DNA from 2 places in the Bacillus sp. HSf4 genome. Region 2 is predicted to be linked to the other one. Evidence: riboswitches for the same ligand, from Rfam matches in the RefSeq annotation. Region 2 holds a riboswitch; the other holds the start of a gene.
What was found. A riboswitch is a leader RNA that binds a small molecule or an ion and turns the genes downstream of it on or off. The one in region 2 is predicted to bind S-adenosylmethionine.

Region 1: it holds a riboswitch for S-adenosylmethionine, as region 2 does, so the genes downstream of both, P3X63_RS21660 (5-methyltetrahydropteroyltriglutamate--homocysteine S-methyltransferase) here and P3X63_RS06980 (methionine biosynthesis PLP-dependent protein) in region 2, are expected to answer to the same signal.

What each region holds. Positions count from the first base shown of each region.
Region 1 is NZ_CP120679.1:4,199,136-4,202,549, reverse strand. It holds gene P3X63_RS21665 (glycosyltransferase family 39 protein) at 1-994, opposite strand, end outside; gene P3X63_RS21660 (5-methyltetrahydropteroyltriglutamate--homocysteine S-methyltransferase) at 1,135-2,295, opposite strand; SAM riboswitch class I at 2,340-2,449, opposite strand; gene P3X63_RS21655 (BglG family transcription antiterminator) at 3,030-3,414, shown strand, end outside.
Region 2 is NZ_CP120679.1:1,362,650-1,366,063, forward strand. It holds gene P3X63_RS06965 (helix-hairpin-helix domain-containing protein) at 1-151, opposite strand, end outside; gene P3X63_RS06970 (DinB family protein) at 169-657, opposite strand; gene P3X63_RS06975 (helix-turn-helix transcriptional regulator) at 735-1,679, opposite strand; SAM riboswitch class I at 1,806-1,924, shown strand; gene P3X63_RS06980 (methionine biosynthesis PLP-dependent protein) at 1,989-3,107, shown strand; gene metC (cystathionine beta-lyase) at 3,104-3,414, shown strand, end outside.

The DNA.
Region 1 (3,414 bases), 1.6 Mb from region 2:
CGTTTCCGCCGCCTCCGGGACCGCCGCCGTTTTGGACATCGCCCATTTGGCCGCCAGGTCCGCCTGAAGGCATCTCGCTTCCGCTTGGCGGAGTCATTTGTTCAGTTTCTGAGTCCGAACTGTTATCGGAACTATCGTTTTGTTGCTGTGGTGTTTCCTGCTGCTGGTTCTTTTGCTCTTGATCAGAAGCAGCTCCTCCGCCTGAACCGTTTTGTCCGGTAAGACGCTGGATTCCGTTGTAGCCAAAAGCGAGCTCCAGTACCGAGTTGGTTTGGCTGCTTCCGATATAAGGCCGCGAACTTTCCGGCTGGCTGTCGACGATGACCGCCCAGGAAACGGAAACACCTGCCAGAACGATAACTGCTGTGATAAGGGAAACGATTTTTTTGCGAATCGTCGTCTTTGCTGCCATCAGGTAAAATAGCATGAATGCAGGCAATACCATATAAGCTTGCAGCATTTTGACGTTAAAGCCGACGCCGACCATACAGAAGGCTCCGAGCAGCCATCCGATTTTTCCTTTGCGGACGGCTTTAAACAACATCCATGTTGCGATCATCAAACAAAGGACGAGAATGCTGTCAACGTTGTTTGTATGGCTGACGGCAACGGCAATCGGTGTACATGCCATCACGAGAGCCGCTATTCTTGCCGCCGTTTTTCCGAAGGTCGGTTTTACAATAAAGTACAAGAGTGATACAGAGATCACTTCAGCAATCGCTTCGGGCAGAACGACGCTCCAGCCGTGCACGCCGAATACGAGAGCGAACAGTGTTTGAATCCATAATGCGACAGGCGGTTTATCAACCGTTACAAAGCCTGCCGGGTCAAAAGATGCGTAAAAGAAATTATGAAAGCTTTGGGTCATACTCTCAACGGCCGCCGTATAGTAGGCGTTGTCTGTGTCGTTATTCCAGATGCCGTAAAGGTTTAAACATGCAGATAATGCGAGAATCAATACAAGAAAGATATCAATTTTCCTTTTCTTTTCCATTATTCGGTCACCTCACTTACATGCATTATAGAAGCCAAATATGATCAAACTATGAACAAATCAAGAAGGATTTTTAAATTGTAAAAACGCGGGCAAAAAAAAGAGACATACCGATTACGGTATGTCTCAAACGCGTGTTTTTATTTCCACACATCTTCTGCAATGTCAATTACATGGCGCAGTTTTTCCCACTGCTGTTCTTCCGTTAAAAGGTTTCCCTCTTCCGTTGAAGCGAAGCCGCACTGCGGACTCAGGCAGAGCTGGCTCAGATCAACATAGCGGGAAGCTTCTTCAATACGGCGCTTGACGGCTGCAGGGTCTTCAAGCTCTCCAAACTTAGAAGTAATTAAGCCGAGGACGATCTGTAAATCTTTCCGTTTGACGTAACGAAGCGGTTCAAACCCGCCGGAGCGTTCATCGTCAAATTCCAGGAAGAGTCCGTCAAGGTTCAGTCCGTCGAAAATCGTTTCCGCGGCCGCGTCGTAGCCGCCTGAGGCCACATATGTCGAACGGAAGTTTCCGCGGCAAATATGCATGGTGACGGTCAAATCATCAGGGCGTCCGTCAAGCGCTTCATTGATCGTTTTGGCGAAGGATTCACGCAGTTCATCAGGCTGGCGTCCGAACGCTTTGATTTGTTCGTGTCCCTTTTCAGAGAAAAATACGGACCAAGCTGTGTCGTCAAGCTGCAGATAGCGGCAGCCTGCATCATAAAACGCGTCGATCGCTTTTTTGTAAGCTTGGGCCACATCATGATGGAACTCATCCAGATCCGCGTACGGGCTTTCATCAAGCTTTCCTCTGAAAAACAGCATATTCGGGCTCGGAATTGTCATTTTCGCCGTATGGTCTCCGGCAATACGATGAAGAAAACGATAATCGTCAAGCATTGGATGATTCGTAAAATCGACTTTGCCGGTCACTTTTATGCCGCGCGGTTTTGTTACTACATTGTGAAATTGAATTCCCTTGTCCGCTGTATAACCCTCTACACCGTCAAGGCCCTCCAGAAAGTCGAAGTGCCACCATGAGCGGCGGAATTCGCCGTCTGTCACGGCTTGAAGCCCAATCTCTTTTTGTTTTTCAACGATGCGCTTGATCTCTTCGTTCTCGACTTCGCGCAATTGTTCAGTGGTGATTTCACCGGACGCTTTTTGAAGGCGCGCTCTTTTCACAGGTTCTGACCGCAAAAGGCTGCCCACTTGATCAGCCCGGTACGGCCCCTTTTTTTGATTTGGCGTTTGTGACAGTTCAGCTGCTGGATTTGTCATGATTGATCCCTCTTTCTGTTTTGGTAACATAAAAAAGCTCTTCCTGATAAGGAAGAGCTTGATAGACAATCTCCTCCTTATCTTCAAGAACGCGAATACGCTCTTAAGGATTTAGCACCATTCTGTCATAGACAGCGGTTGCCGGGTTTCACAGGGCCAGTCCCTCCACCACTCTTGATAAGGAAAACCTTTTTTATGCGATTTTTATAATAATTTTAATATTAATACTTTTTATGAAAATGTCAATGGTATTTGGCAAAAATCTCTCTGTTTAGGTATTTTTCCATACCGTTTGATATTTTTCATTTTCCTCTGCAGCCATTCGTTCCATTCGAGGTTTGCTTGATGTCTTCGGATTGGACAGCATCGTATAAATGTCTATGGCCTTGAATGATATTAAATCGACTCAAGGTGTGATTTTTTCTGAAAAGCAGTTGTGAGAACGTTCAACAAGGTGATGCATCAAAGGCTTCATATTGAAGTGTGTTATCTTTCAATTCCAGGTTTGCAAAATACGTATGAATCAAATGGTCCATTTTAAACATCTTTGATTTATAGATTGTGGGAAAAACACCGGATCAATGGGTTTTCGACAAACTGCCTTCAGGCGGTATTTCTTCAGATATTTATCATATCCCGGAAACAGAAAAAGATGATCACAATCGATATTTGAAAGCGTTTTCTAAATTGTGTTCAACTACCATATTTCCGGTCGCTTTAAAAATATAATAGAACTAAGGTCTCGGGATAGAAGGGGGGATTAGATGAAAAATAAATTAAAAGACGTTGTTCAGCATTTAGTGATGAATCGTTCTTCTACGGTCGATTGGATCGAAAAAGAGATCAGCCAAAATAAAAGTGCAATTTGCAGCCATATTAGACAGCTGAATGACTACATTGGCAAGCAGAAGCTGGATTTGATTCAAATTACCCGAGAAGACGGCCGCATTTTGATCTCTGACAAAACGCGGGAATACCTTTATATCATGCTGAAAAAGGCAACATTTGTTGAACTGGACTACATTCCGCCGGAACTGAGAACGGGCCTGATCGTCATTAAACTCTCCACAAATCCGGCCCGTGATTCTTTAAAAGAGCTGGCTGACTTTGCAGCGGTCAGCAAAAATACGATGCTCCATGATATGAAGG
Region 2 (3,414 bases):
ATTGGGCGAGCGCTTTGATGTATTTGGCCCGCGCCATAGTTGAACCGAGCGCTTGAGCAAGGCTTTTCACTTCCATTTCCGCTGTGTCTTTTACTTTGAACTTGGCGGCTCTTAACCCGGAGCGTTCTTTGTCTGTAAGAGGAAGCTTCATATCAAAATCACCTTCATTCAAATATAGAGATCGAACATGCTGACTTGATAACCAAGCTGTTTTAAATAGTTGAACAGCTGGGCGCGGTGGTGGAAGATATGGGTGAATGTTTCCGCCAGCCAGCGGCTTTGGGTCATGCCTTCTTCAAGATAAAACGGTGTTGTTTTCTTTGTTAACAATGCTTGATCTGACATGGAGACGAAATAGGTTTTCAATTGTTCAAAGCCTGTTTTCATGGCTTGCGTCATGTCATCCGCAGATTGGAAGTCCCCATAGCGGTTTTCAATGACAGCGATATCGCTTTGCTTTTTTTCCTGCATAATCGCCAGGTCTGATTCCGGTATGGCGGCAAGGTGGCAAGCGAGCTCTTTCAGACTGCGCATGTTGTCGGCGGGGCGGTAGGACCAGTCAGATTCCTTCACCTTTTCGAAAAGAAGGCATGTCGATCGCACCCCCGTTTCCATTTCGTGCAAGAGAACATCTCGCATTGTGTGAACAGCATTCATCAGCGTCACCCTTTCTACGTGAATATACCTTGATCTTACCACGCAATCCTGACAGCTTTTGTCATGGTTCGAAAAAATCAGCTGTAGCGCACCAAAAGCTCAGCCGCTTTTTGTTTTAGGCGCTCTTTGATTTCCGCCGGTTCGATCACAACAGCTTCAGCGCCTAAATTCCATAATAGGTCAGCAATATAGTCCATTTCCGCTGTTGGAATATCTGTATTGATCGAGCCGCTTCCGTCTTCATTCATGGCAACGATTTTCGCCAAATCAAGGTCAGACATCGCCTGTCTTACGCCGGCCGGCGTCAATTGTGCACATAAACGAACGGGGTCCGGACACTTGCTTTCAGAAGTCTGAATCCAGCTGAGAACGGATTGATATGGAAGAGAGAGGGCTTGTTCGTCTGTTGTTTTTTCCGCTTTGACAATGCGGTCTGCGCGAAACAGCCGGAAAGCCCGCCTTTTAAAACAGTATGCCGGCAAATACCAGAAACCATTCCAGCTGTATAAGCCGATCGGCTGTATTGATCTTTTCGTTTCTGCCGCTCCCTCATAATGGATGGTTAAAACGGATTGCTCTACAGCGGCATCCAGCAATGTGATTAAATGCTCTGCCGCCTTTGGACGATGCGGATTCCAGAAGACGATCCTGTCCTTCATCGCATCGATCCGCTTTTGCGTGTTTTCCGGGAGGTGATGATAAAATTTTTTTAAAACCGTCCTCGTTTCCGTTTCGAAGGGCAGCGAGCCAAAAAACTGCAAAGATTGATAGGCGAAAAACATGGCGGCTGCCTCAGATTCTGTGAAAAAAAGCGGGGGCAGCATCGGCTCATTCAGCAAATAATAGCCTCCATTGGCGCCTGTTTCGGAATAGATGGGGACACCGAGCGCGCTCAGCTCGTCCAAGTCCCGGAGAATGGTGCGGTAGGAAACCCCGAATTCGGCTGCAAGCTCCCCGGCGGTGAATTTTCGCTTTGTTTGAATGGTCATCATCAATTCGATTAATCGCTGTGTTTTAGGCATCGCTTCCTCCCACTGGCCGTTTTTTTCATCATACCACTATGTAGGCGGTCGAAAGGTAAAAAAAAGACCCTTGAAAAATGTCCTGAATTAGTTTAAAGTAAAGAACAATCAGAAAATTAAACAGATTTCTTATCACGAGAGGTGGAGGGACTGGCCCTTTGAAACCTCAGCAACCGGTCTGCACTGAACTTTGTCCAGTGTACCAAGGTGCTAAATCCAGCAAGCGAATGCTTGGGAGATAAGAAGAAGCGCATAATCCCCCTTCTTCTTATGAAGAAGGGGTTTTTACTTTTTAAAGGATGGTGTCATATGACTGAACATGTACAAACAACATTGGCGCAAATCGGAAACCGCAGTGATGAAATAACGGGAACCGTCAACCCCCCCGTTTATTTCTCGTCCGCCTACAGGCATAAAGGAATCGGGGAATCAACCGGATTTGACTATATCCGCACAAAAAATCCAACAAGACAGCTTGTGGAAGATGCGATCGCGAAACTCGAAGGGGGGACGCGCGGCTTTGCGTTCAGTTCGGGTATGGCCGCCATTCAGACGATCATGGCTCTGTTTCAAAGCGGAGATGAGCTGATTGTTTCCTCGGATTTATACGGAGGAACATACCGTCTGTTTGAAAATGAATGGAAGAAATACGGTCTGCGCTTTTTGTATGATGATTTTGCAGATGAAGACTGTATCAAATCAAAGATCACGGCGAACACAAAAGCGCTTTTTGTGGAAACCCCGACTAACCCGCTGATGCAGGAAACCGATATTCAAAAAGTCGCTGGAATCGCCAAAGCCCATGATTTACTTCTGATTGTCGACAATACGTTTTACACCCCGGTGCTGCAAAAGCCGATTGAACTGGGAGCTGACCTTGTTATCCATAGTGCGACAAAGTATTTGGGCGGCCATAACGACCTTTTGGCAGGGCTTGTCGTCGCCAAAGACGAAGAGCTGGCAGAAGAGATGTTTCAGCATCAAAACGCCATCGGCGCAGTATTGTCACCGTTTGACTCCTGGCTTTTGATGAGAGGCATGAAGACGCTGGCCCTCAGAATGAAGCAGCACGAGGAAAACGCGCGTGAGCTCGCGGCCTTTTTAAAAGAGCAGGAGGAAATTGCCGATGTTCTTTATCCGGGAAAAGGCGGCATGCTGTCATTCCGTGTCCAAAAGGAGGAATGGGTCAACCCGTTTCTTCAAAACCTAAAAACAATCTGCTTCGCCGAAAGCCTTGGAGGTGTTGAAAGCTTCATCACCTATCCGGCGACACAGACCCATATGGATATACCGGAAGAAATCCGCATCGCCGGCGGCGTCTGCAACAGGCTCCTTCGTTTTTCGGTCGGAATTGAGCATGCAGCGGATTTGAAGGATGACCTCAAGCAGGCATTGCAGCAAGTGAAAGAGGAGGCGGTTGGCCGATGAGTAAGGGAAATTGGACACTCGAGACAAAGCTTGTCCACAATCAGCATAAAACCGATGGAACAACAGGAGCCGTCAGCGTACCGATCCAGCATGCCTCCACCTTTCATCAAAGCTCATTTGACCAGTTTGGCGAATATGACTACAGCCGTTCAGGAACGCCGACAAGGAAGGCGCTTGAAGACGCGATCGCCGAGCTGGAAGGGGGGACGCGCGGCTTTGCGTTTTCTTCGGGAATGGCTGCCATTTCCACCGCTTTTCTGCTTTTGTCCAAAGGGGATCATGTCCTGGTCACAAAGGATGTCTACGG